Regions from separate parts of the Bradyrhizobium sp. BR14999 genome, predicted to be linked through region 1. Evidence: predicted binding sites of a transcription regulator. Region 1 holds the regulator's gene; each other region holds the start of a gene.

Region 1 (7,746 bases):
CATCTACGGCATGTGGGGCTTCTTCGTGCTGGGCCCGTTCCTGGCCAACACCTTCCAGCCCTTCATGATCAGGGTCTTCGACGGCGTTCCCGTGCTGGGGGCGATCTTCGCAGGTCCCCCGTCCTATCTCAGTCTGTTCAACGCCGCGCTGATCCTCGCCATCATGGTGCTGCCCTTCATCACCTCGATCTCGGTCGACGTGTTCAAGACGGTGCCGCCGGTGCTGAAAGAGGCCGCCTACGGCGTCGGCTGCACCACCTGGGAAGTCGTCCGCAGCGTGGTGATCCCCTACACCCGTGTCGGCATCATCGGCGGTGTCATGCTGGCGCTGGGCCGCGCGCTCGGCGAGACTATGGCGGTGACTTTCATCATCGGCAACTCGTTCCGCATCTCCTCGTCGATCTTTGCACCGGGCACCACGATCTCGGCGGCGATCGCCTCCGAGTTTGCCGAGAGCGACGGCCTGCACCAGTCCGGCCTGATCCTGCTCGGTCTGCTCCTGTTCGTGCTGACGTTCTTCGTGCTCGCGGCCGCGCGGCTGATGCTGCTGCGTCTGGAACAGAAGGCGGGGAAGTGACATGAACCCGATTTACGCACGCCGTCGCCGCACCGACATCGTCATCCGCGGGCTCTGCATCGCCGCCGCCGCCTTCGGCGTCACCTGGCTCGCGCTGATCCTGATCACGCTGCTCTACAACGGCCTTAGCGGCCTGAACCTCCAGGTCTTCACCGAGAACACGCCGCCGCCCGGCGCGTCCGAAGGCGGCCTGCTCAACGCCATCGTCGGCTCGCTGATCATGACCGTGCTCGGTGTCGGCATCGGCGCGCCGCTCGGCCTGTTCGCCGGCACCTATCTCGCCGAGTACGGCCGCAACGACAAGCTGACCTCGGTGATCCGCTTCATCAACGACATCCTGTTGTCGGCGCCCTCGATCATCATCGGCCTGTTCATCTACGGCGCCGTGGTGGTGCCGATGCGCGGCTTCTCGGCGATCGCGGGTAGCCTCGCGCTCGCCGTGATCGTCATCCCCGTGGTGCTTCGCACCACCGAGGACATGCTGCTTCTGGTGCCGAACGCGCTGCGCGAGGCGGCCTCCGCGCTCGGCCTGCCGCGCTCGCTGGTGATCAAGCGCATCGCCTACCGCGCCGCGCGCTCCGGCCTCATCACCGGCGTGCTGCTCGCCACCGCCCGCGTCGCCGGCGAGACCGCGCCGCTACTGTTCACCGCGCTGTCGAACCAGTTCTTCAGCCTCGGCCTGAACAAGACGATGGCCAACCTGCCCGTGACCATCAACAATTTCGTGCAGAGCCCCTACGCCTATTGGAAGCAACTCGCCTGGAGCGGCGCGCTGCTGATCACGCTCACCGTGCTTGCCCTGAACATTGGCGCCCGCATCCTCGGTGCCGAGAGGACCGCAAAATGACCGACCTGTCCGTATCCGTGAGTTCCAACGGTCACCTGGCCTCGCATCCGCTGCCGGAAGCGCCCGCCAAGGTGACGGTGCGCAACCTCAACTTCTATTACGGCGAGCATCACGCGCTGAAGAACATCAACCTGACGCTCGGCACCAACCGCGTCACGGCGTTCATCGGCCCGTCGGGCTGCGGCAAGTCGACCCTGCTGCGCATCTTCAACCGGATGTACGACCTCTATCCGGGCCAGCGCGTCACCGGCCAGCTGATGCTGGACCAGACCAACATTCTCGACCCCAAGCTCGACCTCAATCTGCTGCGCGCCCGCGTCGGCATGGTGTTCCAGAAGCCGACGCCGTTCCCGATGACGATCTACGAGAACATCGCCTTCGGCATCCGCCTCTACGAGAAGATCTCGAAGTCGGAGATGGACGACCGGGTCGAGAAGGCGCTGCGCGGCGGCGCGCTGTGGAACGAGGTCAAGGACAAGCTCAACGCTTCGGGCCTGTCGCTCTCCGGCGGCCAGCAGCAGCGCCTCTGCATCGCCCGCACGGTCGCGGTGCGGCCTGAAGTGATCTTGTTCGACGAGCCCTGCTCGGCGCTCGATCCGATCTCGACCGCCAAGGTCGAGGAGCTGATCCAGGAACTGTCCGAGAACTACACGATCGCGATCGTCACCCACAACATGCAGCAGGCGGCGCGCGTCTCCGACAAGACCGCCTTCATGTATCTTGGCGAGCTGATCGAGTTCGACGACACCAGCAAGATCTTCACGTCGCCGAGCGACCGGCGTACGCAGGATTACATCACCGGCCGGTTCGGCTGAGGAGACGGGACATGGGTACTGAACATACCGCAAAGGCCTTCGACACCGACCTCCAGGAGCTCACCCGCCTGGTCGCCGAGATGGGCGGCATCGCCGAGCGCATGATCGTCGATTCCGTCGACGCGCTGATCCGCCGCGACGTCGCGCTCGGTCAGCGCGTCGTCACCACCGACGCCGAGCTCGATGCGCTGCAGAAGCGCATCGAGGAGCGCGCCGTGCTCACCATCGCCCGCCGCCAGCCGATGGCGGTGGATCTGCGCGAGATCGTCGGCGCCATGCGCGTCGCCACCGATCTCGAGCGCATCGGCGACCTCGCCAAGAACATGGGCAAGCGCGTTGCGGCGCTGGAGACGGACTTCCATCCGCTAAAACTGTTCCGCGGCCTGGAGCACATGACCGACCTCGTGCAGCAGCAGGTCAAGTCGGTACTGGACGCCTATGCCGCGCATGACCTGCCGGCGGCAATGGCGGTGTGGAAGGGCGACGAGGAAGTCGACGCCATCTGCACCTCGCTGTTCCGCGAGCTCCTCACCTACATGATGGAGGATCCGCGCAACATCTCGTTCTGCATCCATCTGATGTTCTGCGCCAAGAACATCGAGCGGATCGGCGACCACGCCACCAACATCGCCGAAACCGTGTTCTACATGATCGAGGGGCAGGCGATCACCGACAAGCGGCCGAAGGGCGACATGACGACCTTCGCCACGACGGTACCGAATACCTAGGGAGCGACGACAACATGGGCGCACGCATTATGGTGGTTGAGGACGAGGAAGCTCTCACCGAGCTTCTCCGTTACAACCTCGAAGGCGACGGCTATGACGTGGAGACGGTGATGCGCGGCGACGACGCCGACACCCGCCTCAAGGAACACATCCCGGATCTGATCGTGCTCGACTGGATGCTGCCGGGACTATCAGGCATCGAGCTGTGCCGGCGGCTGCGCACCCGTCCCGAGACCAAGCAACTCCCGATCATCATGCTCACCGCGCGCGGCGAGGAGAGCGAGCGGGTGCGGGGTCTTGCGACCGGCGCCGACGACTACATCGTCAAGCCGTTCTCGGTGCCGGAGCTGCTCGCGCGCGTTAAGGGCCTTCTGCGGCGCGCAAGTCCGGAGCGGCTCGCCACCGTGCTCGCCTACGGTGACATCGAGCTCGATCGGGACAAGCGCCGCGTGGCGCGCTCGGGCCGGCCGATCGATCTCGGCCCGACCGAATATCGCCTGCTGGAGTTCTTCCTGGAGCATCCCGGCCGCGTGTTCTCGCGCGAGCAGCTGCTCGACAGCGTCTGGGGCCGCGACATCTATATCGACGAGCGCACTGTCGACGTCCATATCGGCCGCCTGCGCAAGCTGCTCAATCTCGGCCGCGAGCAGGACCCGATCCGCACCGTCCGCGGCGCCGGCTATGCGCTGGATGATCGGTTTGCGAAGGCGGAGCAGACGTAAGGCGTTTGGTGGGGATGAGTTAGCGAGCTGTCGCCCCAATTTCCGCGTCGTCCCGGCGAAGGCCGGGACCCATACCGCGTGATCTATCGATTGGGCGCGGTCTTGATTGCACGGTGCAGCCGCATCATTGAGAGTCTTCGCCAAATGGCATTCGGTGGCTATGGGTCCCGGCCTTCGCCGGGACGACACCGAACATGTAGAGCCGCCATCGCACGACGGCTCATTTCTGGTCTCAGAACAAACTCACCGCGTGCTCGGCTTGGCCGGCGCGCGCCGGCGATCTGCGGCCGGCTGATAGGCCACGCGCGAGTGCTGGGCACAGTAGGGCAGGCCGGACAGCGCCCTGCCGCCGCAGAAGAAGAAATCCGGGCTCGAGGGATCGCCGACCGGCCAGTGGCAGGTTGCCTCGTTCAATTCCAGCAGCGACAGCCGCTGGCTCATCGGCACCACGTTGTCGTAGGTGACCGGTTCGGCCTCGACCTCGACCTCGAAGGCCTGCGCCAGCGCGGTGTTGCCGCGCGAGATCGGCCGGGTCACCCGCATCATGTGCTGTGCTGGGCGCGCCTTGCGCGGCCGCGGCGCGGCCGAAGATGGGCTCTTGGCGCGGCCCGACAGGCCGAGCCTGTGCACTTTGCCGATCACGGCATTGCGGGTCACATTGCCGAGCTCGGCCGCGATCTGGCTGGCCGAAAGTCCGGCCTCCCAGAGCTTTTTCAGCTGCTCGACGCGATCGTCGGACCAGGTCAAAACCGTCATTGCACCCTTTCCCTCGCTGCGCGCCGCCATCCTGGGGCCTCACAGCGAATGCCTAAGCCTTGAAAAACCCGTGCCGCCAGAATCCCTTAAGGCTCGCCGGGCGCGCTACTGACGCCCGAACGTTTACGCCGGTACATGAGGACTTAGAGGATCAGAACCGCTGCACGAGATGTCGTATCTGACAGGCCAAACGCTACAATATGGCGTGACTCCCGCGCAAGAGTCCGCCGACTCGCTTCCACATGTTCCGTGGTGAAAACCCCGCAAAATCGGCACCGCAAGACTACGGATTCAGCGTTTCGCGAGGCTTTCCGGGCGGCATTGACACCGGTCTTGCCAGGCATAAGATAGTGCCGCGTGCCGCCCTTAAAAGGCGGCACGTTTCGTTTTCCGGACCGGTCAATGGTGCGCTGCGCAAGGCACGCCAGGCAGGTCTCAACTTTCAAATGCAACATCCAAGTGATGGTCATGACCAACAGCGCCGCGCCGCATCTGCTTCCCGTTTTCGCCAGGGCCGACCTTGGTTTCGAGCGCGGCGAAGGCTGCTGGCTGATCGCGACCAATGGCGATCGCTATCTCGATTTCACGTCGGGCGTTGCGGTGAACGCGCTCGGCCATGCCCATCCCGCGCTGGTCAAGGCGTTGCAGGAGCAGGCGACCAAGCTCTGGCACATGTCGAACCTGTTCCAGAGCCCGGATGGCGAACGGCTTGCAACGCGTCTGTGCAACGAGAGTTTCGCGGACTTCGTGTTCTTCTGTAATTCCGGCGCCGAAGCGCTGGAATGCGTGATCAAGGTCGTGCGGCGCTATCACGCCGCCAAAGGCCATCCCGATCGCTATCGCATGATCACCTTCGAAGGCGCCTTCCACGGCCGTACGCTGGCGACGCTGGCTGCGACGGGCTCGGCAAAATATCTCGAAGGTTTCGGCCCGCCGATGGACGGCTTCGACCAGGTCCCGCATGGCGATATCGAGGCCGTGAAGAAGGCGATCGGTCCGCAGACCGCCGGCATCCTGATCGAGCCGATCCAGGGCGAGGGCGGTGTGCGTTCGTCGGCACCCGCCTTTCTCAAGGCGCTGCGCCAGCTCTGCGACGAGAAGGGCCTGTTGCTCGCGTTCGACGAGGTGCAGACCGGCATGGGCCGCACCGGCGATCTGTTCGCGCATCGCCGTCTCGGCGTCACGCCCGACGTGATGTCGCTGGCGAAGGCGCTCGGTGGCGGCTTTCCGATCGGTGCCTGCCTTGCGACCGCGGAAGCGGCCTCCGGCATGACACCCGGCTCGCACGGCTCGACCTTCGGCGGCAATCCGCTCGCGATCTCCGCTGCGAACGCCGTGCTCGACGTCATGCTCAAGCCCGGCTTCTTCGATCACGTGCAGAAGATGTCGCTGCTGCTCAAGCAGAAGCTCGCCTCCGTGATCGATCGCCATCCTGATGTCGTCAGCGAAGTGCGGGGCGAGGGTCTCCTGATCGGCATCAAGGCGGTCGTGCCTTCGGGTGATCTCGTTGCCGCCTTGCGCCACGAAAAACTGCTCACCGTCGGCGCCGGCGACAATGTCGTGCGCTTTCTGCCGCCTCTGATCGTCACCGAAGCCGAGATCGAGGACAGCGTCGGGCGGCTCGAGCGCGCCTGCACGGCGATCTCGTCCAGTCAGACCAAGCGGGCGGCAAGCTGATGAGCAAGTCGCCAAAGCACTTCCTCGACATCAACGAGCTCCCGCTGTCGGAGCTCAAGCGCATGCTCGCCGCATCCTCCGCCATGAAGGCGAAGCAGAAGGCGCATCAGCCGGTCAGGCCGCTCGAAGGCAAGACGCTGGCGATGATCTTCGAGCGCCCCTCAACGCGGACGCGGGTGTCGTTCGACGTCGCCATGCGCCAGCTCGGCGGCGAGCCCATCATGCTCACCGGTGCCGAAATGCAGCTGGGCCGTGGCGAGACCATCGCCGACACCGCGCGCGTGCTGTCGCGCTATGTCGACGCCATCATGATCCGCATCCTCAATCACGAGGCGCTGCTGGAGCTTGCGGCCTATGCGACCGTGCCCGTCATCAACGGCCTGACGCGCCGTTCGCACCCTTGTCAGGTGATGGCCGATCTCATGACCTATGAGGAGCATCGCGGCCCGATCGAGGGCAAGACGGTGGCCTGGACCGGTGACGACAACAACGTGCTGGCGTCCTGGGCCCACGCCGCCGAGCGCTTCAAATTCCAGCTCAACGTCGCAACGCCGCCGGAGCTCGCGCCGAAGAAGGCGATGCGCGACTGGATCAAGACGACCAATGCGCCGATCGTGCTCGGCACCGATCCGGAAGCCGCCGTGCGCGGTGCCGATTGCGTCGTCACCGACACCTGGGTGTCGATGGGCGACAAGGAAGGCGAGCACCGCCATAACGTGCTCAAGCCCTACCAGGTTAATGCCAAGCTGATGTCGCTGGCCAAGTCCGATGCGCTGTTCATGCACTGCCTGCCCGCCCATCGCGGCGAGGAGGTCACGGATGACGTGATCGACGGCCCGCAATCGGTCGTGTTCGACGAGGCCGAAAACCGCCTGCACGCGCAGAAGGGCATTCTGGCCTGGTGCTTTGACGCGGTGAAGTAGGCGGGGGCGCATTTGGATCGTCGTCCTGGCTTTCGCCAGGACGACACCGAATTTGCAGGATCGTGTGTAATCATAGCTGCATCCGGAACACGCCGCCTCGCACCCCTTCCAATCCGTCACCTCCGACCCCAGATAAAGCGCCATGGTTTTCCAATCCCCTGACATGAAAACCGGGCTCGAAGGCCCGGTTCGCGCGCCATCAGCAGTTCCGATCGATGACGCCGTGCTGCCCTACGAGGTCGATGCGCTCGACGTGCGCGGCCGCCTGGTGCGGCTCGGCCCGGCGCTCGACGACATCCTCACCAAGCACGATTATCCCGCCCCCGTCGGCAAGCTGCTCGGCGAGGCCATCGTGCTGACGACGTTGCTCGGCTCGGCGCTGAAATTCGAGGGCCGTTTCATCCTTCAAGCCCAGACCGACGGTCCGGTATCGTTCCTGGTCGTCGACTACATGGCGCCGGATCGCCTGCGCGCCTATGCGCGCTTCGATGCTGCGCGCCTCGGTGACGCCAGGGATTCAGGGACGCTGCTCGGCCGCGGCCATCTCGCCATGACCATCGACCAGGGTCCCGACATGAGCCGTTACCAGGGCCTGGTCGCGCTCGACGGCGGCGGCCTCGAAGAGGCCGCTCACGAATATTTCCTGCGCTCCGAGCAGATCCCGACGCGCGTGCGCCTCGCGGTCGGCGAGGAATGGCGCA
Region 2 (7,746 bases), 3.3 Mb from region 1:
ACCCGGAGTCCAGATAGACCATCCGTTCGACGGCGGGGAATTCCTTCCTCACGGCGTCCACGTCGTAGTGACGAGACATACGCATCTCCTGTTGGGCGCGCCGTCGGGACTTGGCTCTCGGCCAAGCGGCGGAGCGAGATTCTGGGAACGGTGAGACTGCGTTGCACAATTTCTGGTCAATCACCGGCAACGCCAAGAATATGAGCTTTCAGAATTTCGACAAACAACTTTGTCGATTTTCAATATATTTTATTCCGAAAAATGATAATATGTGGCGTAAGTCTTGATTTTGCTGCCGATTTGGCCGGAGGGAAAATGACGAAACGCAGCGAGAAGGACGGGCCATTGGATCGTGTCTTCGCGATCGTTCGGCACGTTGCCGACCAACGCAAAGCGGTCTCAGCGGCAGAGATCGCAAAGGCTCTCTCGCTGCCTCTTCCAACGGCGCACAGGTTGATCGGAAATCTCGAGGACCGCGGACTTCTTCAGAAGGCGTTGGGGACCAAGCGTTACGTTGTGGGAAACCAGCTCGTCACACTGTCCGCCACTGTTATCGGCGCGGCCTTCCGCACTGCGCGGCGGCATGCGGTGCTTCAGGCGGTTGCGGGAGAAATCGGCGAACAATGCGAGATCGGCGTCGTACGCGACAACTTCGTTGCCTATGTCGACAGCGTTCGCGTTTCGGAGCCGCAAGGCCTTCAGTTCAATCCGGGAGAGGCGGCGCCGTTACACTGCACGTCGACCGGAAAAATCTACATGAGCAGACTGCCCGAGCGGACCCGGGCGAAGTTGTGCCGCGCACTACCTCTGACCAAATTCACGGAAACGACAATCGTCGACGTCCACGGGCTGATGAAGGTCCTGGAGGACACGCGGCAACGAGGCTGGGCCAAAACCAACGAAGAGTATGTGAAGGGAGTTGTGGGGTGTGCCGTCCCCATTCTGTCACCGGATCGAGAATTGATAGCTTGCTTGGGTGTCTCTGTGCCGGTGGCGCGCGTGAGCTTCGTCGAACTGGACCGGTTCATACCGCCGCTCCAAAAGGCTGCCGCTCTGCTGTCGGAGACCATTCTGCAAGTTGATTGATGCGCCGATCCCGGCAACGTTCAGGCAATCTTTGCAACATTTCTAAACATCTTCGTCAACATCCCGCGGCTGTTCAGGCATAGGACGCGCTCAGACTTTACGGATCAGGATTGGCAGAATGCTATTGAAGTTTCCGGCAGCGCGCATGGGCATTGGCGCGGCCTGCCTCGTGCTGATCGGCATCAGCCCATTGTGCGCAGAGCCGGTGTTCGACAGTTTGGCCGGCGCATGGTCGGGCATCGGCACCATGAAGCCGTCGGACGGTCCGCGTGAGAAGGTTCGCTGCAAAGTGGCGTACAACGTTACCAAGCCGGGACGGTCGCTGACACTTGATCTGCGCTGCGCAAGCGATGCGTACAAGATGGTCCTGTCCGCGAACATCGAGCAGAGCGGGACGGAGCTTTCCGGCAACTGGTTCGAGAGCGAATACCGACAGGGCGGCAAGGTCTATGGCACGAACAAGGACGGCCTGATCGAGGCGCGAATTGAGGGAAACACGGTGGCTGCGCTGGTGACGATCCAGACCAGGAGCAATCATCAATCCTTTCTGATGGAAGCACCGGGCTCCTGGATGTCGGAGGTCGCGATCGAATTGAACAAGGAAGCGAAGTGACCTCGATTTCGCTCATCCGCAACAATGGGGACCTATATACGAGCTGACATAGGACTAAGTTGCGGCACAGATTTACGAAAGGTCGATTCGACCGTGGCAGCCACACTAGTCGTCACGGCCAGATCACGCGGGGGCCACGCGTAATGCGAAGCTTTGCACGTATTACCGCAGCCACCCTTGTAGCCACCCCTCCGGCCACCCGGAGTTTTTGCGTTGACTAAACCGATGCGCGGGACAGGCCCGCGAAGTCACCCTTCAGAGGCACTGGATGCTGAGGGCTTGGCGGATAGGGCAGAAAACGGTCTGTCCACGAACGGTGTACTGCGTATCGAGTTCAAAACAGGTGTAGAGCACGCCACGGTCAAACGTCCCGTGCCTAGATCGAAGAGATTACGTTCCAGCGCTCCGCTATTGCGGGATTCCTACCTCTGGTCTCTTCGACGGCAAGTTCGCTTGCTCACTAAAGTGAATGGATCGAAAGCCGATTCATTCTCTCGTTAGAAGAATTGTCCGTAGTTGCCCTGAGAATCGGGTTTCGGCCAAATCAGATAGAACACCCAAGCTACCGTCAGCGGCTTCTCCAGAACCGACGACAGTCGGGCTCCACGCCGCGCGGCTGCAATACCGCAGTCCGGAGCAGGCGGGCTTCAGCCCGCCAAAGTCGTGGAGAACCGAAATGGGAATGCACCCCACTTCGGGGTCGAAGCGTGTGCACGTGAATTCGTACACACGGAAGCGGCTCGGTCGTTTAGAGCATGTGTGCGAGCACTGGCGCTCTTGGCCGAACCAACTCAGCTTCGACTTCTAGGCCAGTCTGCAAAGCTGGCTTTGCTAACGGTAGCTTGGGTTGCCCTCCATGCAACCGAGATGCGAAGCCCGGCCAGCGCCGGGCTTCGCTGCTTATGATAACTCAGCCGACGATTTCCTCCCTATTAGGAGAGTTGCGCCACTCTCGAAACGCAAACTCGCTAACTGCGTCCGAACCCGGCCTTCGCGCCGGGTTTTTTCATGCCCGGATGTAGGAGCTGCGTCGTAACCAGGTTCGACGCCCTCCCCAAGTCCTCAAAATCAGTTCGAGGCCGCGACAGCGCGCTCAGTCCCTCACGACCGAGCGCGCTGTCGCGCGTGCGCGTTTGCGTCCCATCAACCGAATGAAAGGAACTACACGCATGAACGGCTCTATTTGGATCGATACCTATAATCGCATTCGCGATGGGCGGATTCAGCAGGTTTGCGGGCATTGGCGACGCTTGCCGCGTCGCCGCACGTCAGCGACCGCAATTCCGTTTCCGCATCCGTCGGTCGCGTAGAGACACCACGTTCGCTTGACTGACATCGCCGTCGGACGGAGCCTTCAGCTTTCTGCCCGGCGGCATTTTCTTTTTGGACCGCGTAACGCTCGCCTCCACCTCGCTCGGATCAGCGCCGATGAAACGCTTTAGCGCCCCATCAAAGGGCATATTGAGGCCAAGGGGCGGCTCCGGCGGAGTGCTTCTTATCTTCCTACTCATCGGCGATCGGCACTTTGTCAGGCTGCGGACCGACGACGCCGTCAAACGGGGCGTTCATGCGCTCCGTAGAGCTCATGCTACGCCGATTCAGGCGCCAAGTCATTTCCTGCACATACTGTTGCAGGTGCTTCGCCTGACCCAATGATGGGTTCCCACAATCTGCCGCTTGAGGAGCGCCCAAACCGATTCAACCGAATTGGTGTGCGCCTCGTCCTTCTTGTACTCGCCTAGAAGCGCAAATCCAGGACCCATAATCACAGGGAGACGTTTGGCGTAGACTGTTGACCCCTCTCCCGCGCCACAATGATCGCCTGGGGTAGTTGGCCCCCGGCCGGGACGACACCGATTGTATTGCGGCAGCCTTTTGCCTCACGCGCGATGTGAGAAATTTTCGTCACAAGTCCACTGTCTGTGTCAATTCGGAATAATCGCATTATAGCCCTGTTTTGCCCGACGTGTCAAACGGCGCTGCGGACGCACCAGGCTAAGCCATTGATCCGCCACGCACGGGCTACTGTGCATGGGGTTGTTTTCGCACTTTTTGTTTGAGCGCTCGCCGGAAGGCGCCTCACGCGCTCTCCGTCTCCCGGTGCACGTCGTGCACCACGAGCCCCATGCCTTCGTCCGGCATCCTGATCCAGTCGCGACGCTTCAGGGTGCGCTTGGTGTCCTCGTAACCGCTTGTCCAATGCTCGCGCATCGAGGTGCCCGAGAACTCGTGGTCCTTGGCGTCTCCCTCATAGGCCTTCTGCTGGTAGATCAGATGCAGAATCGCGATCTCCGGCATGTTGCGCAGGCTCGCCTTGAGCTTGCGCTCCTCCTCGGAGAGCTGCTCGTCCGGCAGCTTCGCCAGCGCCTTGTAGAGCAGGATCTTGAGGTTGTGCGTGCGGCGATAGACGTCGGTGTTGTGGCGCGTGCGCGAGGAATACATGATGTCCTTGTGGCGGGCCATGACGTCCTGGATCGAACGCGGCAGCACGCCGCGTGCGCTGAAGAGGTCGACCTGGAACACCAGCGAGTTGAGCGCGTCCTCCTGGTCGAGCAGATGCTGGAGCGGTGTGTTGGAGACGATGCCGCCGTCCCAGAAATGATCAGTGCCGATCCGCACCATCGGCAGCGCCGGGGGCAGGGCGCCTGAGGCCATGACATGCTCCGGCTCGATCTCGTCATGGGCGTTGTCGAAATAGATGAAATTGCCGGAGAGCACGTTGACCGCGCCGACCGCGAAGCGGACCCTCTTCTCGTTGATGAGATCGAAGTCGACGAGCTCGAGCAGGCTCTCCTTGAGCGGCATCGTGTCGTAATAGCTGGTGGCGGTGCGTGCGCCGATCGGGCTGAACCAGGGATTGACCCGGTGCGGGGTGAAGAAGCCCGGCTGGCCCATCGCCGACGTCATCCACGCGCTACAGAGATTGCGCCACTGGCGGAAGACGTCGCCATCGGGCGTGTAGTGCCAGATCTTGCGGTTGGTGATGCGCTCCCAGAAGATGCGCAGCGCCTCCAGCCGCTTCTCCGGTTTGTTGCCGGCGATGATGGCGGAGTTGATCGCACCGATCGAGACGCCGCAGACCCAGTCGGGCTCGATCCCCACCTCGTGCAGCGCCTGGTAGACGCCGGCCTGGTAGGCGCCGAGCGCGCCGCCGCCTTGCAGCACCAGCGCGACGCGGTCGCAGCGCTCTGGACGCCAGCCCCGCGCGGGCGGCTGATGGGTCTGATAGGTCGGTTGCGACGTGCGGGCGTCCATGGCCGATGCCTCCTGCCGAGCATGCGCCGGAAAAGTGTGCAGCGGTTTTCCGAAAGGATCATGCTTCAATGACAAGCCAGACGATTACGTCCGGCAGTGACGGCGTGATGACAATTTCGGCGCCGATGCATCGGCTGCAGATCAACCGAAACGCGAATGGCCCGAGGTCGTGCGCCTGACGGAATTCCTTCACATCGCAGTCAATGACGGCGGCTAGCAATTTGCATCGAGCCTGACGCGGCCGGGCGGGCATCACATAAGGCATCACACAGGAGACCAGCGATGCGCAGGGAAGACGTGCTGAGACTTCCGTCCATGCCAGCGGCCGGGCCGAGCTATCCCGCCGGGCCCTATCGCTTCGTCAACCGCGAATTCCTCGTCATCAGCTACGAGACCGATCCGGACCTGATCCGCGCCGGCCTGCCCGAGCCGCTGGAGCCGATCGACCAGCCGATCGTGCATTACGAATGGATCAAGATGCCTGACTCCTCCGGCTTCGGTAGCTACACCGAGTCCGGCCTCGTCATTCCCGCGCGCCTCAACGGCGAAGAGGTCAATTTCGTCTCGCAGATGTACCTGGACGACGATCCGCCGATCGCCGCCGGCCGCGAGATCTGGGGCTTTCCGAAGAAGTACGCCCATCCCAAGCTCGAGATCGTCAAGGACACGCTGACGGGCACGCTGGAATATGCCGGCCAGCTCGTTGCCATGGGCACGATGGGCTACAAGCATGAGAGCATGGCCGGCAACGGCAATCTCACCCGCGCCACGCTGTCGAAGACGCAAATCAATCTGAAGATGATTCCGGGCGTCGACGGTCGCCTCGAAGTCTGCCAGCTCGTCGCCATCAACCTCACCGACATCGTGCCGAAGGGCTCCTGGATGGGGCCCGGCCGTTTGCATCTGGTGCCGCACGTCAATGCGCCGGTCGCCGACTTCCCGGTTCGCCGCTGTCTCGGCGCGCACCATTACATCGCCGACCTGACGCTGCCGTTCGGCCGCGTCGTGCACGACTACGTCAGGGAAGCCGCGGCATTGGCCACGACGGGGCTGGCCGCGGAGTAGGGCGGCCGTCGCTCTGCATCATCAAACTGTAACAAAGCCGTAATTGAGTAGCCGCGCGGGGTCCGGAAGATGCCGTCAGCCATCTTCCGGATACGGGGCATTGTTGACGGTTGGGATTGGCCATGGCTGAGCCGGCAAAGCTAGTCAGCGCGATAACGAATGCCGAACCCGCCATTGCCGGTCTCGTGTGGGCCTTCCGTCTGCACAGCGACGGCAGCACTGAGGCGCTGCCGATCGACCAGCCGATCGAGTTCAGTCATGACGGCCGGCTCTGGCTGCATTTCAACCTGACCGATGCGCGCGTACGGCCGTGGATTGCGGCATCAACGCTGCCGCCGCTTGCGCGCGAGCTGCTGCTGTCGAACGACACGTTCCAGCAGCTTCACGTCATCGATCACTGCGTCTACGGCGTGTTCTCCGACCTTGTGCGCGAGATCGACAGCGCGACGGAAGAGACCGCGTTCCTGCGCTTCGCCATGACCGAGCATCTCCTGGTCAGCGGACGCCATCAGGCGCTGTGCTCGGCGGACGCAACGCGCCGCGTGCTCGAAGGCGGCTATCGCATCGACAATGTCGCCCATCTCCTGGAAAAGATCGTCGACGAGGTCGCCGACACGCTTGACAGGATGGCCGACAAGCTCGGGCAGGAGATCGACGACATCGAGGAGCGGATCCTCGCCGACGATAGCAAGCCGGAGATGCGCCGCAATCTCGGCCGGCTACGCCGGACCTGCGTGCGGCTGCATCGTCAGCTCACGGGCCTTCGCGTACTGTTCCACCGCCTCGACCAGAAGAACACCGACCATCTGTCGCCGGCCTTGCGGATCCACGCCGGCAAGCTGGCGCAGCGGCTGGACGGGCTCGATCACGACATCGTCGAGCTGCGCGAGCGCAGCCGCCTGCTCGAAGAGGAGCTGCGCTTCAAGAACGAGGAGGAAAGCAACCGCCACCTCCACACGCTCTCCATCGTGACCTCGCTGCTGCTGCCGCCGACGCTGGTCACCGGCATCTTCGGTATGAACACCAAGGGCCTGCCGCTCACCGACGTCGAGAGCGGGTTTCTCTGGGCGGCGGTGCTGATGGCCTCCTCGGTCGGCGCGGCCTACCTGTTTATGCGGCGCACGGGCATATTCAAATAGCGTGTGCCAGCCAGTATCGATCGTGAGTTGGCGTCCCCATACATCTGCATTGCGAGGCGCGGCCGCAATCGCGCTGGCGTGCACGGCAGCAAGCACAAGTGCATTGGCTGGCGCCAAGGACGAGAGCGCGGCCGAGTGGCTGTTTCCAAAATGGTTCAACGAATGGCATGACGGCCTCGCCAACAAGGGCCTGAACTTCGGCGCGACCTATATCGCCGACAATATCGCCAACGTCTCCGGCGGCGTGAAGCGCGGCGCCATCCATTTCGGCCGTCTCGATCTGTCGGTCGATGCCGATCTCGACAAGCTGGTCGGCTGGACTGGCGGCCGCTTCTACGCCAATGCCTTGGTGATCTACGGCCGCGGGCTGTCGCGCAACTACGTGATGAATCTCGCCACCATCAGCGAGATCGAGGCGCTGCCGGACCAGCGGCTCTACAATGCGTATTTCGAGCAGAGCTTCTTCAATGATCGCCTGAACATCAGGGCCGGCCAGCAGGCCGCGGACGTCGAGTTCTTCGACAGCCAGACCGACGACCTCTTCATCAACGGCACCTTCGGCTGGCCGGCGATCAAGGCATCCAACCT
Region 3 (7,746 bases), 550 kb from region 1:
GAAGGGAATGCACTATCCTGTCTTGGTGAATCCCCGCAAGCCTTCATTGAGCAGGATGCCCATGAAGAAACCAAAAAGGGCGAGTGCTGCGAAGGCCAAAACGGGCCGAAAGACCAGCGCCAGCCGCTCCAAAGCCGCTGCCAAGCGTCCGGCCAGGCCGGCGCGGCGCCGGACGCCGGCCGATGGCGCCACGGAAACCATCAAGGCGACCATCCGCGGCTTGCGGAGCAAGCTCAAGGCGGCGGAGCGGCGGGTCGCGGAGCTCGAGGCGGCCGCTGACACCGATTTCCTGCTCGAGATTCCGAACCGGCGCGGTTTCGAGCGCGAGCTCAACCGTGCCATTGCCTACATGAAGCGCTACCGCGCCAGCGGCGCGCTGATCGTGCTCGACGTCGATCGGCTGAAGCCGATCAACGATTCCTTCGGACACGCCGCCGGCGACGAGGTGCTGAAGGCGATTGCCGCGACGCTGACGCGGCGGGTCCGCGCCTCGGATGTGGTCGGTCGTCTTGGCGGCGACGAGTTCGCGCTGTTGCTGTGGAATCTCAGCGAGACCGACGCCAAGGCGAAGGCCGCCATCCTCGAGCAGGCGATCGACGAATTGTCTTTCACGTTTCAGGGCCGGCACGTGGTTGCGGGCGCTTCGGCTGGCGTGGCGCTGCTGGGGCCGCAGTCCGACGCGGGCCGCGCCCTCGAGGAAGCCGATGCCGCCATGTATGTGCGCAAGGCGCACCGGCGCCACGAGCGGCAGATCAGGCCCGTCAGCAGCTGATCCTACAGCGTGGTGAGATCTTGCGGCACATTGCCGAACTTGCGCAGCAGTGTGGCGTCGCCGAATTCGCCGGTCATGGGATCGCCGCTGCGGCTGAACGCGATCGCGCCGATGTGACCGGCACCGCGCGACAAGATTTCGGCCCGCCGCAACGCGGCCGCCGAACTCTGGCACTCCTCTGCGGCGCCCGCGACGGGCGATCCGTCAGCATCGATCAGGAAGGGCATTGCAACGTAGTAGGTCACATCCGACATGGCGTTGCTCCGATGTTGAACTCAGGCGGCGCTGCTCTTGCTCCGCATCTTGCTGAGCGAGGTCTCCGGAATGCAGCCGGCGGAAATCGCCGCCTGCAATTCCGCCAGCTCGGCTTCCAGATATTCATTGGCCATGATCAGCGCCTTGATGGTGCTGCGCAGATTGCCGTCGCACATCGCGATCGCCTGATCGCAAGCTTGTTCATAATGGCTGTTGTCGAGAAGGGCGGTTGCCGACATCTGCGTTGTCCTTCTGCCTTTCCTTGGCGTTTTCCCTTGGCGTTTTCCCTGGCCTGTCTGGAGCCGGGTCGTCCTGAATGTTCCTATTTTGTTCTTTTTGAGTCAAGCGGATTCGGATACGGCGAGCCGCCGCGAACGACCGGCTCAGGGCTCAGGCGATGATGTCGGGCGTGATCTGGTCTTCGATGAACGCGATGCGATCGCGCAACAAGAGCTTACGCTTCTTCAACCGCTGTAACCGCAACAGGTCGGGGGCGGGCGATTGATGCAGTGCATCGATCGCCGCATCGAGATCTCGGTGTTCCTGCTGCAACCGGGTGAGCTCGACTTCGAGCTCACGCTCGTTTTCATTGGTCATGTCTGCGGTGGCCGAAAACCGATAGGCGTGAGATCTGGGCTGTGGATGCCCTGTGGAAATTATCGTCCTTGCGCGGCGTGACCGCAAGCGATCTGCGGTCATTGCCCGCCGATCTCCCGCAACATATTTCTGCGAGTCGCTGCGCCGCCGCGCAGACGCATTGATATCATGGATTTTTCTCGCGTGGTTCCTTACTCACGCTTCGTTACATATGAATTTTCAAAAATGACGCCGCGACGACGGATACCCATCGACAGAACGAATCGGTGATGTACAGTCTCTCGTCCGGATCGAATCCTGAGGTTCAACCCTACCGAGGAGGTTTCGAATGACAATTCAGGCACATCTTGTTGAATTGGAACGGAAGCACAAACTTCTCGAAAACGAATTGCACGAAGCTCTCGTGCACCTTTCAACAGACGACCTGCAAATTGTTGAGTTGAAGCGCCGGAAGTTGATGGTCAAGGACCAGATCGAGCGTCTGAAGCAAGGCGACACGCTCCACTAGTGACCCCCGTAACAGCGTAGAGTTGATCATACCCTTTCAAGCGGGGATGAGTGCGTTTGCGCTCACCCCTGCTGCAATGTGCGTCGTGCAAAATTTGCGCGGCGCCTAGATGTCTGCGAGTTCGGAGACGTGATCGGCGATCGCAAGCGACGACGTCAGTCCCGGCGATTCGATGCCGAACAGGTTGATCAAGCCTGCGACGCCGTGATCGCGCGGGCCCTGCATCAGAAAATCCTGCGTGGCCACCGCCGGCGGCACGATCTTCGGGCGAATGCCTGAATAGCTCGGCATCAACGCCCCGTCGGGCAGCGTCGGCCAGTATTTGCGGATCGCGGGATAGAAGCGCTCCGCGCGTGACGGATCGACCTCGTAATTGATCGTCTCGATCCACTCGACGTCAGGGCCGAAGCGGGCCTGCCCTGCCATGTCCAGCGTCAGGTGCACCCCTAACCCGCCGGGCTCGGGCACCGGGTAGATCAGGTGCGAGAACGGCGCCCTTGCATTGCAGCTGAAGTAATTTCCCTTGGCAAGATAGGCCGGCGGAATCCGGTCCAGCGGCATGCCGTCGATGTTGCGCGCCACCGTCGTTGCCGAGAGCCCCGCAGCATTGATGAGCAGGTCGCATTGCAGCGTCATCGGCGCCTCGCCGCCAGCCTCGATCTCGATACCGCCGGCGGCTGCCTTGGCACGGACCAGTGGCGTGTGGAACGCGAAGGCCGCGCCGGCCTCCTCGGCGTCGCCGCGCAGCGAGAGCATGTAGGCGTGGCTGTCGATGATGCCGGTCGACGGCGACAGCAGCGCGGCGTCACAGGCGAGCGCCGGCTCCAGCGCGCGTGCGGCCTCGCCCGAAAGCAGCTGCATGTCGAGCACGCCGTTGGCCTCGGCATGTGCCTTGATCGATTGCAGCTTCTCCGTCTCTTTCGCGCTGGTCGCGACGATCAGCTTGCCGCAATTTTTGTGCGGGATGCCGCGCTCGGCGCAGTAGCGGTAGAGCGCGTGCTTGCCGCCGACGCACATGCGCGCCATCCAGCTGCCGGCGCGGTAGTAGATGCCGGCATGGATCACCTCGCTGTTGCGTGAGGAGGTGATGGTGCCGATGGCCTCGGCTTCCTCGAGCACGATGACCTCGCGTCCGGCCTGCGCGAGCCGTCGAGCCACCGCGAGCCCGACCACGCCGGCTCCGATGACGACGCAATCGACTTTATCCATGGTCGTGCAGGACGTCCGCTGGAAGCGCCGGTGGCAGCGGCTCTGGAATCGAGGGCGCGCGGCCGTTTTCCGTTAAGGAAGCATTTATCATGTCAGGGCAATTGCCGTATTTCGCGTCAAATTTTTCCGTTGCACATACAGGCGTTTACCCGATCCAAACCCGTGAAGCCAGACAATCCGACGTTGAAATAGCGGGTGGCTGATGTCTGAGAAGAACTGGCACGTGGGCAGCACGCTTCCGATCGCTGTGCAGGCCGTCCTGTGCCTGGCCGGCGCGGTCGCGCCCGCACGCGCCGTTGCGCTGTCGGACAGCTTCACCGCTCCAGGTGATCTCGCCAAGCTCGATGCCAGCGTGATCTGGGAAGTCCTGATCGCGGGCCTCGTCGTCTGCTCGTTTCTCGCCGCGATCGCGCTGTGGATCCATTCCTCGCTGCGCCGGACCAGGCGTTTGCAGCTGCGGCGCAATGCCTTCGTCTCCTCCGCCATGAACAATCTCAACCAGGGCGTGGTGATGACGGATGCGCAGCGGCGCGTCATCTTCTGCAACGACCGCTATCTCGATATCTATGGCCTGACGCGGTCGGATGTCCGGGCCAACATGAACGGCTACGAACTCCTCGCGCTGCGACGCAAGCGCGGGGTGCTCGGCGGCGCCTCCGACGACGAGTTCTACGAGAAGGCGACAAGCAGCAACGGATTGATCACCGAATTGCCGGATGGACGGGCCATCCTGGTGAAATTTCACGTGCTGCCGAACGGCGGCTCGGTGGCGACGCATCTCGACGTCAGCGAACAGCGCAGGCTGTCGCAACAGCTCGCCGCCACCAAGCAGTTCCTGGAAACGGTGCTGGACAACGTGCCGGCCTGTGTTGCCGCGAAGAACATCGAGGACGGCTGCTACATCTTTGCGAACACCGCCTATGAGCGCTTCTGGGGCTTCTCGCGGGATCACGTCGTCGGCAAGAATGCGCGCGAGCTGTTTGCGCCCGCCTCGGCGGCCAGCATCGAGGCGGCCGACCAGGCCGCGCTCAATTCGCCGGACGGCCAATTCCGCAACGAATTCGAGGTCGAGCGTGGCGGGGAGCGGCGCATGGTCGCCTCGATCCGGATCGCGGTCCGCAATGAAAGCAATCGGCCCGGATTCTTGCTGCTGGTCTTCGAGGACATCACCGACCGCCGCTCACTGTCGCAGGAGCTGGAGAGCGCCAAGAAGTTCCTCGAGCTCGTGGTCGACAACATCCCGGTGGCGCTGATCGTCGAGCAGGTCAAGGATGGCCGCTATCTGCTCGCCAACCGCAGCGCCGAGACGATTCTCAACCGCAGGCGCGAGGAGGCCACGGGCCTGACCGCCGCCGATATCTTCAATCCCAAGGAAGCCAAGCTGATCATCGCGCGCGACGAGGCCGCGATCAAGAAGCGCGGGATGATCACCGAGGAGCATCCGATTTCCACCAAGGACGGCCTGCGGCTGTTCCTGACCCGCCGCGCCACCGTGCTGAGCGATGCCGGCGACCCGCAATATCTGATCAAGACCCACGAGGACGTCACCGATCGCCGGCAGACCGAGTCGCGCATGGCGCATATGGCCTATCACGACGGCCTCACCGACCTGCCGAACCGCGCCGCCTTCCTCCAGGCGCTGACCCAGATGATCGAGGCCTGCGAAGGCACCGGCGAGGAGTTCGCCGTCCTCTGCGTCGACCTCGACGGCCTCAAGGAGGTCAACGATGTCTTCGGCCATGCGCTCGGTGACAAGCTCCTGATCGAGGTGGCCCAGCGGCTCCAGGATTCGGCGCGCGGCGGCGTGGTGGCGCGCCTGTCCGGCGACGAGTTCGGCCTCATCATCGATGGCAAGCAGCCGGAGGCGGGTCTGGCGCTGGCGCAGCAGCTCGGTGAGGCCGTCGCCCGGGAATTCCAGATCGACGGCCGACCGGTCCGTGCTGGCGCCACCACCGGCATGTCGATCTTCCCCCACAATGGCGCCGATGGCGCCTCGCTGCTTGCCAATGCCGGCGCGGCGCTGTTCCGCGCCAAGCAGAAGTCGCGCGGCACGATCAGCCTCTACCAGCCGGAGATGGACCAGCAGATCCGCGACCGCCGCGTGCTGCACCAGGACCTCTCGATGGCGATCAAGAATGGCGAGCTCTCGCTCGCCTTCCAGCCGCAGGGCGCCGCCGGCCACAGCGTCGCCGAGAGCGAGATCATCGGCTTCGAAGCATTGGCGCGCTGGCAGCATCCGGTGCGTGGCCAGGTTTCGCCGGCCGAATTCATCCCGATCGCGGAAGAGAGTGGCCTGATCGTCGAGATGGGCGAGTGGATTCTGCGCGAGGCCTGCCGCGAGGCCGCGTCCTGGCCAAAACCGCTCCAGGTCGCGGTCAATCTGTCGCCGGCGCAGTTCATGCACGGTGACGTGGTTGGCCTCGTCCATTCGATCCTGATCGAGACCGGCCTTGCACCAGGTCGGCTCGAGCTCGAGATCACCGAGGGCGTGCTGATCGAGGACTTCGACCGCGGCCTTGCGCTGCTGCGCCGGCTGAAGGCGCTCGGCGTGCGGATCTCCATGGACGATTTCGGCAGCGGCTATTCCTCGCTGAGCTATCTCCAGGCGTTCCCGTTCGACAAGATCAAGATCGACCGCGCCTTCATCATCAATCTCGGCCGCAACCCGCAATCGGCGGCGATCGTGCGCGCTGTGATCGATCTCGGTCACGGCCTCGAAATGTCGATCATCGCCGAGGGCGTCGAGACCCTCGATCAGCTCGCCTTCCTTGCCAAGGAGGGCTGCGATGGCGTGCAGGGCTATCTGCTCGGCAAGCCTCTGCCGATCGGGAAATATGCAGGCCTCGTCGGCCGCGCTGAGGTCATGGAGCTTGCGCTCAAGACCGGCTAATGATGATGGGGCGCTTCGCTCCTTCTCAACGGCCTCATGGCGGATTACGACCTTGCGATCATCGGCGGCGGCTTGAACGGTGTCAGCCTCGCGCGCGATGCGGCTGGCCGTGGCCTGCGGGTCATTCTGTTCGAGCAGGGCGATCTCGGCGCCGGCGCGTCGTCGGCGACGCCGCGGCTCGTTCATGGCGATCTGTCGGTTCTGGAACGGCGCGGCTTCTGGCGGGTGCGGCGGGCGCTGGCGGAGCGCCGGACCTGGCTCAGGATCGCGCCGCATCTGGTCCGGCCGATGCACTTCGTCATCCCCGCCCATTCCGAGGAACGCCCGCCATGGCTGCTGCGTGCCGGCCTGTTGCTTTATGACAGCCTCTCCAGCCGGAATGGGCTGCCTGTCGCGACGACCCTCGACATCACGCATCATCCGGTCGGCAACGCGCTGAAGCGTCCGTTCGGCACGGCGTTCGAATATTCGGACTGCGTCGTCGATGATTCCCGCCTGGTGGTGCTCACGGCGCTCGATGCCGCCGAACGTGGCGCGGCGATCCGGACCGGGGCGCGCTGTGTCCGCGCCGATCGAACCGACACCTGGCGGCTTGCGGTGGTCGATCGTGGCCACCGCCGTACGATCACGGCACGGGCTCTGGCCAACGCCACCGGCGCCTGGACGCCGATGGTCGCGGAGACGGTGCTGCGGCAGCCGCAGCCCGCCATGGCCGCCACGCAGATGAGCCAGATCATCGTGCCGCGGCTGTTCTATTCCGATAACGTCTACGTTTTCCAGAACAACGATGGACGACTGATCTTTGCCCAGCCCTTCGAGCGCGACTTCACCCTGATCGGCACGGTGACGCACGACTTCACCGGCGATCCCGCGATCGTGGCGATGCCGGGAGCCGACATCAGCTATCTCTGCGAGGCGGCCAGCCGCTATTTCCGCGAGCGCGTGACCCCGAGCGACGTGGTCCGGACGGTCTCCGGTGTCAATCTGACGCTGGCGTCCGTGCGGCAACGCGATGGCACGACCCTGTTCCACGCGCGCCGGCGCAAGGCGCCGCTGATCACCATGTTCGGCGGCGATGTCACGACGTCGCGCCTGCGCGCGGAGCGAGCGATAACGAAGCTGACGCCGTTCTATCCGATGTCGCCGCGCTGGACCGCCGGCGCGGCGCTACCGGGCGGGGACTTTGCCTGGGATCGTTTCGACACCGAGGTCGACCTCGCGCGAGACCGCTGGCGCTTTCTTTCGGAGCCGCAGGCCCAGCGCCTGGTCGCGGCCTATGGCTCGCGCCTGCCGGCGGTGCTCGGCGAGGCGAAGACCCGTGAAGAGCTCGGCCCCGCCTTCGGTCCCGAACTGACCGGCGCCGAAGTGCGCTATCTGATGGCCTGCGAATGGGCTCGCTTTCACGACGACGTCCTGTGGCGCCGCTCCAAGCTCGGCCTGACCATGCCCGCGGCTGATCGCGACGCGCTGGCCGCGTTCATGTCGGATGTGAACGATTCATCCCGAACCGGTTGA
Region 4 (7,746 bases), 810 kb from region 1:
CCGACTTCAATCAGTACGGCACGCGCCGCGGCAACCACGAAGTGATGATGCGTGGCACCTTCGCCAACATCCGCATCAAGAACTTCATGCTGAAGGGCGCCGACGGCAACATTCCGGAAGGCGGTCTGACCAAGCACTGGCCGGACGGCGAGCAGATGTCGATCTACGACGCCGCGATGAAGTACCAGGAAGAGAAGGTGCCGCTGGTGGTGTTCGCCGGCGCTGAATACGGCAACGGCTCCTCGCGCGACTGGGCCGCGAAGGGCACGCGCCTGCTCGGCGTTCGCGCCGTGATCTGCCAGAGCTTCGAGCGCATCCACCGTTCGAACCTGGTCGGCATGGGCGTGCTGCCGCTGACCTTCGAGGACGGCACTTCCTGGCAGTCGCTGGGTCTGAAGGGTGACGAGAAGGTCACGTTGCGCGGCCTCGTCGGCGACCTCAAGCCGCGCCAGAAGCTGACCGCGGAGATCGTCTCCGGCGACGGTTCGTTGCACCGCGTTTCGCTGCTTTGCCGCATCGATACGCTGGACGAGCTCGATTACTACCGCAATGGCGGCATCCTCCATTACGTCCTGCGCAAGCTCGCGGCGTAAGCGCGGATTTGTGAACGATGGCTCACTGCGAAGTGAGTAGAAGCCAGAACGAAGGCGGCCTATCAAAAGGCCGCCTTCGCGCGTTTTGCGGCACGTTTCGGATGGGCCCGGCCGGTGGAAAACCTCCTCCTGGACGGATGAATGTGCTGCGCCCCGTAAGATTACGGTGACCATCAGGCGATAAGATTCCCTCTCACGAGCAATGGTGTGCGGCGTTCGACATGACAACAATGACGGCTTCTCATCCGATTTCACGTTGGTCCAGTGCCCTCTGGTCGGGTGCTCTCGGCATCTGTGCGATCGTCGCCGTCATCCGCCCTGCCGGGGCTGATCCCCGCGCCGTTGTCGAATTGTTTACCTCGCAGGGCTGCTCGTCCTGCCCGCCCGCCGACAAGGTCATCGGCGATCTCTCCAAAGATCCCTCGGTCATCGCGCTGAGCATGCCGATCGACTATTGGGACTATCTCGGCTGGAAGGACACGCTGGCCGATTCGCGGTTCTCTGCGCGGCAGCGTGCCTACTCGCGCATGCGCGGCGACCGCGAGGTCTACACGCCGCAGGTCGTCGTCAATGGCTCGACCCATGTCATCGGGAGCGATCGCACCGGCATCGAGAATGCGATCGGCAAGACCGACAAGGGCATGGGCGTGATGAGCGTGCCGGTGACGATGTCGCTTGCGGGCAAGCAGATCAGCGTCTCCGTGGCCGCGAGCAACGAGCCCACGGTCTCGCATGGCGAGGTCTGGATCTGCTCGATCGCCAAGTCGGTGCCGATCACGATCACCCGCGGCGAAAATCGCGGACAGCAGATCACCTACCACAACGTGGTGCGCAACCTGCTCAAGGTCGGCGATTGGACCGGCCGTCCGGAAAGCTGGACGGTGCCGATCGAGAACCTCACGCGCGACGGCGTCGACGGCGCGGTGGTCTATGTTCAGGATGGCAACCGAGAGAAGCCGGGTGCAATGCTGGGCGCGGCGTACACGTCGCTGCACTGATTTCACTCGCTCACCCGCGTCGCGCTCGCTCTAACTCCTCATGGTGAGGAGCGCGCCCTTGCGCGCGTCACGAACCAAGCAGGCCCGGCGGATGCAGCTCGGCCTTTCATCCTTCGAGACGCCGCGCGAGCGCGGCCCTCAGGATGAGGGGGAGAGCCGGCGCATGAGGAGAGCGAAGGCTCGGCGAGTCGGAAACATCCCGACACAAACAAAAAAGGACCAACTTGCGTTGGCCCTCCTTGTCGCGCGTACAGACCCGATCCTGTCGACCCCGGGGGGCTGGGGGCTGAGGAATCCGGAACCGAAGGACCGGGCCAACGCACATGAGCCTTTTCGCAGTGCAGGGCGGCAGTCGCTAGGCGGAAAAGCGGCGACACTATGATTCCTGCTAACGATCCCGTGACGGTTTGCCGCGACAAAGTTCCACCATTGCGTGTGTCCCGATTCGATGAGTCGAACGGGGAGGCCCCTTGCGGTAGGGACCGGTTGGCGCAATCATGCAACTGTCATGATGCCAGAGGTTCCGGTTGTCGCGGACACGGGTCATGCCGTGCGATGAGGAGGCGCTTCCCATGAATCTGATGTCGGAGGATGCCGAGCCGAGCGAGCAGCGCGCGGCGGCGCGCCCCGCCGCTGCGACGACGCAGCCGAATCGGGTGACGTTCAACCGCCTCGAGCTGCACCGGATTCTCAATCTCTACGGCCGCATGGTCGCCGACGGCGAGTGGCGCGACTACGCCATCGACTTCCTGAAGGACCGCGCCGTGTTCTCGGTCTATCGCCGCGCCTCGGAAGTGCCGATCTATCGGATCGAAAAGGACCCGCGGCTTGCGCGCAAGCAGGGCATGTACAGCGTGATCTCGGCGACCGGCCTGATCCTGCGCCGCGGTCACGAGCTCGAGCGCGTGCTGCTGGTGATCGATCGGAAGCTGGCGGTGGTGTGAGGCTTTCGTAGCCCGGATGAGCGAAGCGACATCCGGGACTTTGCTTGCACCGTTCCCGGGTATCGCTTCGCTCACCCGGGCTACGGCATCTATTTCCCCGGCACCGTGCTCGCGCCCTCGCCGAGATCCCGCTGCATCATCACCGTATCCAGCCAGCGGCCGAATTTCAGCCCGACATTGGGATGCGTGCCGATCATCTTGAAGCCGCTCTTGGTGTGAACGCCGATCGAGCCGGCATTGGCGGAATCGCCGATCACGGCGATCATCTGGCGGAAGCCACGCGCCTCGCATTCGGTGATCAGCCGCTCCAGCAGCAGCGAGCCGACACCGCGGCGGTGGAACGAGGGATCGAGATAGATCGAGTTCTCGACCGTGAAGCGATAGGCCGGCCGCGGCCGGTAGGCCCCGGCATAGGCATAGCCGGCCACGCGACGATCGAGGATGGCGACGAAATAGGGATAGCCGCCGTCGGTCAGCGCGCGATAGCGCCGCGTCATCTCGGCAAGGTCGGGCGGCTCCAGCTCGAACGTCGCGGTGCCCTCGCGGACGGCCTGCTGATAGATGGCGGTGATGGCGGGAAGGTCGGCCTCGGTGGTGGGCCTGATTTCAGGTGCGGACATGGCGGGAAGGATAGAGGCTTCCCGCGGCGGCTGGAAGGGGCTCCGCTGCTTCTCCGGCGTCATTGCGAGCCACCGGGTCCGCGCAACGCGCGGCCCGATGACAGGCTCCGCGAAGCAATCCAGAAATGCATCCGTGAAGGCACTCTGGATTGCTTCGTCGCAAGAGCTCCTCGCAATGACGGTGCCTGTGGGTACAGCCCGGCCCAAACAAAAACCCCGGCCCTTCGGCCGGGGTTCATGTCGTTCCCTCGTCCTGGCGTTAGTCGCGCTGGCCGAGGAGCTGCAGCAGCAGCGTGAACAGGTTGATGAAGTTCAGGTACAGCGACAGCGCGCCGGTGATGGCCGCACGCTCTGCGATGTCACCGCCGGCCGAGGCGTAGCCGTAGATGTAGTCGTTCTTCAGCCGCTGGGTATCCCAGGCGGTGAGGCCCGCGAACACCAGCACGCCGACCACCGATACGATGAACTGCAGCATTGAGCTCGCCAGGAACAGGTTCACGAGGCTCGCGATGATGATGCCGATCAGGCCCATGAACAGGAACGAGCCCATTCCGGTCAGGTCACGCTTGGTGGTGTAGCCGTAGAGGCTGAGCGCACCGAAGGTCGCCGCGGTGATGAAGAACACCCGCACGATCGAGGTGTGCGTGAACACCAGGAAGATCGACGACAGCGAGATGCCCATCAGTGCCGAGAACACCCAGAACAGGATCTGGGCGGTCGAGGGTGCCAGGCGGTTGATGCCCGCCGAGATCACGAACACCATCGCGAGCGGCGCCAGCATGAACAGCCACTTGAGCGGACTCACGAACATCGCGTAGCCGAACGGCGTCAGGAACAGCTTGCCGACACGGACGGCTTCCGGCGTCGGGACGTCCGTCACGGCGGCCATGTAGACGCCGAGCGCGGCAAGGCCCGTGATGGCCAGGCCGATGCTCATGTAATTGTAGATGCGCAGCATATAGGCGCGCAGGCCGGCATCGACCGTCGCGGCGTCAACACGCCCGGCGGCCCTGCCGAAAGGAGAAGCGTAGTTACGGTCTAGGTCCGACATGGTCGAATTCCCGTTGGTTGGTCCGGTCCGGCATGAGGGTCGCCACGCCGCCGGTTCGTCAGTTCTATCTCGGATACCGATCCCAGCCGACTAAATTTTGGCTCACAATCGGGGCTCCGAACCCACTCGATATGTGGGAAACTAACACATTCGCTGCAACCGTCCACGCGCGGCCGAATGTCGCCCTCGGCCACAATCCTGACGGGCGGACGTGGTTAATCGCAGGAATCGTGCGATTCCGCTCCCGCGCCGCTACCTTTTGTCACAAATTCCGCAACACCGTCGCGGGCTTTTTGTTCAACGCGAGCAGCGTGCCGGCGAGCCCGAGCCCGACTGTGACGACGAGCGCGGCCGCGACCACGCCGGCGGCGCTGCCGGCCTGCCAAACGAAACTCAGCGTCATCAGCCGCGTCACGATCATCCAGGCCGCGATGCTGCCGGCGATCACGCCGAACATTGCGGTGGCGAGCCCGATCAGGAGGTATTCGAGCGCATAGGCGCCGAGCAGCCGCAGCCGCGTCGCGCCCAGCGTCTTCAGGATCACCGCATCATAGACCCGGTGGCGATGGCCGGCGGCGAGCGCCCCGCCGAGCACCAGGATCGCCGAGATCAGGGTCACCGCACTGGCGCCGCGGATCGCGAGCGCCAGGTTGGTCACCACCGAGCCGACCGTCTCCATCACCTCGCGCACGCGCACGCTCGTCACCATCGGATAGGCGTCGGCTACCTGCTTGATGATCTTGCCGTCGCCCGCAGCGTTGCTGCCGGCTTCGGTCAGCGTTGCGATATGGGTATGCGGCGCGCCCTTGAAGGCGTTCGGCGAGAAGACGAGGACGAAATTGATGCCGAGCCCCTGCCAGTCGATGGTGCGCAGATTGCCGATTCTAGCCGGGATGTCACGGCCAAGCACGTTGACCACGATCTCGTCGCCGAGCTTGAGGCCGAGTCCGTCGGCGATCTTCTTTTCGATCGAGACCAGCGGCGGCCCGGAATAGTCGGCGCTCCACCATTCGCCCTCGACCACCTTGGACCCCTTCGGCAGCTCGCCGGTGTAGGTCAGGCCACGGTCGCTTTGCAGCACCCATTCGGAATCGGTCGAGGGCTTGAGCTCCTCGGCGCGCAACCCGCGCGCGCCGACGATGCGGCCGCGCAGCATCGGCACGTCCTCGACCTTGGCGCCGGGGGCAATCTGGCGCAGATAGAGGTCGAACTGCTCGGCTTGCGCGCTCGGGATGTCGATGAAGAAGAACGATGGCGCCTGCTCGGGAAGCGACGCCAGGAACTGGCGGCGCAGATTGCCGTCGATCTGGGTGATGGTGACCAGCACGGCGAGCCCGAGCCCCAGCGACAGCACGACGGACGGCGTCAGCGCGCCCGGCCGGTGGATGTTGGCGATAGCCAGCCGCAGCATCGGCAGCCGCGTCCGCGGCAGGTGCCGTGCGATGGTCATCAGCAGCGCGGCGATGCCGCGCAGCAGGGCGAACACGACGACGGAGGAGGCGACGAACACCACGGCGATGCGCTTGTCGAAGGACAGGCCGATCACGACGGCGACGAGCAGGACGATCACGACGCCCATGAACACCAGATAGCCTAAGCGCGGCCGGTGCCATTCCGAGCTGATGGTGTCGCGAAACAGCGCGGCCACCGGCACGTCGTGGACGCGGCCGAGCGGCCGCAGGCCGAAAGCCAATGCGGTGAGCAGGCCATAGACGAAGGACAGCGCTAGCTCGTCGGCATGCACGGCCGGCACCACCGGCAGCGGCAACAGCTTGCCGAACAGGCCGACGATGGCGAAGGGCATCGCGGCGCCGAGCGCAAGGCCGATCACCGAGCCGATCGCGGCGAGCAGGATGACCTGCGCGAGATAGATGCCGAACACGTCGCGGCCGGTGGCGCCGACGGCCTTGAAAGCCGCGATCACCTCGAGCCGGCGGTCGATATGGCTCTTGACGGCATTGGCGACGCCGACGCCGCCGACCAGCAGCGCGGCGAGGCCGACCAGCGTCAGGAACTGAGTGAAACGGTTGATGTTGCGCTCGAGCTGCGGCGAGGCGTTGGAGCGGCTGCGGATCTCCCAACCGGCCTGCGGCGCCGCGTTGCGCGCATCAGTGATAAAGGTTTCGGTGGCGCGTTCGCTGTTGGCGGCGTCAGGCAGCTTCACCCGGTAGACCCAGCGCACCAGGCTGCCGGGCTGGATCAGGCCGGTGGCGCGCAGGCCCGCCTGGCTGATCAGGAAGCGCGGGCCGAAGCCGATGCCGCCGGCGAGCTTGTCGGGTTCGGCCTCGACGGTGCTGCGGATCTGGAACGTCGCCGAGCCGATGGTGACGCGATCGCCGGTCTTGAGCGAGAGCCGCGCCAGCAGCGTCGGATCGGCGGCGGCGCCAAACGCGCCGTCATGCTCGGCGAGGAGATCGGACATCGGCAGCGGCGGCGCCAGTTTCAGCTGGCCGAGCATCGGATAGCTGTCGTCGACCGCCTTCATCTCGACCAGCGCGAGCTTGCCATCAGTCGAGCGCGCCATGCCGCGCAAGGTCGCGGCGGTCGACACGGTGCCGCGCGAGCGCAGGAAGGCGACCTCTTCCGGCTTGGCCTCGCGCTGGAACAGCACGAACGAGACGTCGCCGCCGAGCAGCGTGCGGCCTTCGCGCGCAAGACCGTCGGAGAGGCTCGCCGAGACCGAGCCGACGCCGGCGATCGCCATCACGCCGAGCGCGATGCAGGCGATGAAGACGTAGAAGCCGCGCAGGCCTCCGCGCAATTCGCGCAGCGCGTAGCGCAGTGACAGCGCGACGGCACCAGGCCTCGCGAACGATTCGGCAGCCGTGCTCATGCGGGCGCGGACTGCGTGTCGATGCGCCCGGAGCGCAGGCGGATGACGCGATCGCAGCGATGCGCGAGCGAGGAATCGTGCGTGACCAGCACCAAGGTCATGCCGCGCTCGGCATGCTTGCTAAACAGGAGATCGATGATCTGCTTTCCGGTTGTCTCATCCAGATTGCCAGTCGGCTCGTCGGCGACGAGGATCGCCGGATCGGGCGCCAGCGCGCGCGCCAGCGCAACGCGCTGCTGCTCGCCGCCGGAGAGTTGCGTCGGATAGTGATGCAGGCGATCGCCGAGCCCGACCGATTGTAGCTCCTGCGCCGCGCGCGTTGCGGCATCGGGATTGCCGGCGAGCTCGAGCGGCACGGCGACGTTCTCAAGCGCCGTCATGGTCGGGATCAGATGGAAGGACTGAAAGACGATGCCGACCTGGCGGCCGCGGAAGCGGGCCAGCGCATCCTCATCGAGGGCATTGAAAGGCGTGCCGTTGACCACCACCTCTCCGCTATCAGGACGCTCCAGCCCCGCCATCACCATCAGCAGCGTGGATTTGCCCGAGCCTGACGGGCCGATCAGGCCGATCGTCTCGCTCCGGCCCACGCGCAGGCTGATATCCTTGAGGATGTGAACGCGTGCCGCGCCCGTGCCCAATGAGAGATTGACGTTGGAGATGGCGATGGTGTCCGCCGTGGTGGCGGCGAGCGAAGAGGTTTCGAT

The links. The regulator PhoB, encoded in region 1, activates phosphate uptake and scavenging genes when phosphate is short. The targets are predictions, from matches to a motif close to TGTCATNNANCTGTCAT.
Region 2: ACR9YP_RS28165 (acetoacetate decarboxylase) is a predicted target of PhoB. The motif match lies at 5,051-5,067, and genes of this name have one in related genera.
Region 3: ACR9YP_RS41090 (YdcH family protein) is a predicted target of PhoB. The motif match lies at 1,850-1,866, and genes of this name have one in related genera.
Region 4: ACR9YP_RS06175 (DUF2794 domain-containing protein) is a predicted target of PhoB. The motif match lies at 2,085-2,101, and genes of this name have one in related genera.

What each region holds. Positions count from the first base shown of each region.
Region 1 is NZ_CM148536.1:497,255-505,000, reverse strand. It holds gene pstC (phosphate ABC transporter permease subunit PstC) at 1-577, shown strand, start outside; gene pstA (phosphate ABC transporter permease PstA) at 579-1,424, shown strand; gene pstB (phosphate ABC transporter ATP-binding protein PstB) at 1,421-2,239, shown strand; gene phoU (phosphate signaling complex protein PhoU) at 2,251-2,967, shown strand; gene phoB (phosphate regulon transcriptional regulator PhoB) at 2,982-3,689, shown strand; gene ACR9YP_RS02315 (GcrA family cell cycle regulator) at 3,933-4,445, opposite strand; gene ACR9YP_RS02310 (aspartate aminotransferase family protein) at 4,914-6,122, shown strand; gene argF (ornithine carbamoyltransferase) at 6,122-7,045, shown strand; gene ACR9YP_RS02300 (Hsp33 family molecular chaperone) at 7,188-7,746, shown strand, end outside.
Region 2 is NZ_CM148536.1:5,994,441-6,002,186, reverse strand. It holds gene ACR9YP_RS28185 (aminotransferase class V-fold PLP-dependent enzyme) at 1-79, opposite strand, end outside; gene ACR9YP_RS28180 (IclR family transcriptional regulator) at 316-1,086, shown strand; gene ACR9YP_RS28175 (hypothetical protein) at 1,205-1,699, shown strand; gene ACR9YP_RS28170 (patatin-like phospholipase family protein) at 3,779-4,954, opposite strand; gene ACR9YP_RS28165 (acetoacetate decarboxylase) at 5,237-6,019, shown strand; gene ACR9YP_RS28160 (transporter) at 6,142-7,158, shown strand; gene ACR9YP_RS28155 (carbohydrate porin) at 7,181-7,746, shown strand, end outside.
Region 3 is NZ_CM148536.1:8,784,954-8,792,699, reverse strand. It holds gene ACR9YP_RS41110 (GGDEF domain-containing protein) at 62-772, shown strand; gene ACR9YP_RS41105 (hypothetical protein) at 775-1,026, opposite strand; gene ACR9YP_RS41100 (hypothetical protein) at 1,048-1,266, opposite strand; gene ACR9YP_RS41095 (YdcH family protein) at 1,418-1,624, opposite strand; gene ACR9YP_RS41090 (YdcH family protein) at 1,953-2,132, shown strand; gene ACR9YP_RS41085 (NAD(P)/FAD-dependent oxidoreductase) at 2,238-3,341, opposite strand; gene ACR9YP_RS41080 (sensor domain-containing protein) at 3,544-6,231, shown strand; gene ACR9YP_RS41075 (glycerol-3-phosphate dehydrogenase) at 6,268-7,746, shown strand.
Region 4 is NZ_CM148536.1:1,306,172-1,313,917, forward strand. It holds gene acnA (aconitate hydratase AcnA) at 1-593, shown strand, start outside; gene ACR9YP_RS06170 (DUF1223 domain-containing protein) at 815-1,591, shown strand; gene ACR9YP_RS06175 (DUF2794 domain-containing protein) at 2,164-2,535, shown strand; gene ACR9YP_RS06180 (N-acetyltransferase family protein) at 2,625-3,155, opposite strand; gene ACR9YP_RS06185 (Bax inhibitor-1/YccA family protein) at 3,415-4,206, opposite strand; gene ACR9YP_RS06190 (ABC transporter permease) at 4,469-7,039, opposite strand; gene ACR9YP_RS06195 (ABC transporter ATP-binding protein) at 7,036-7,746, opposite strand, start outside.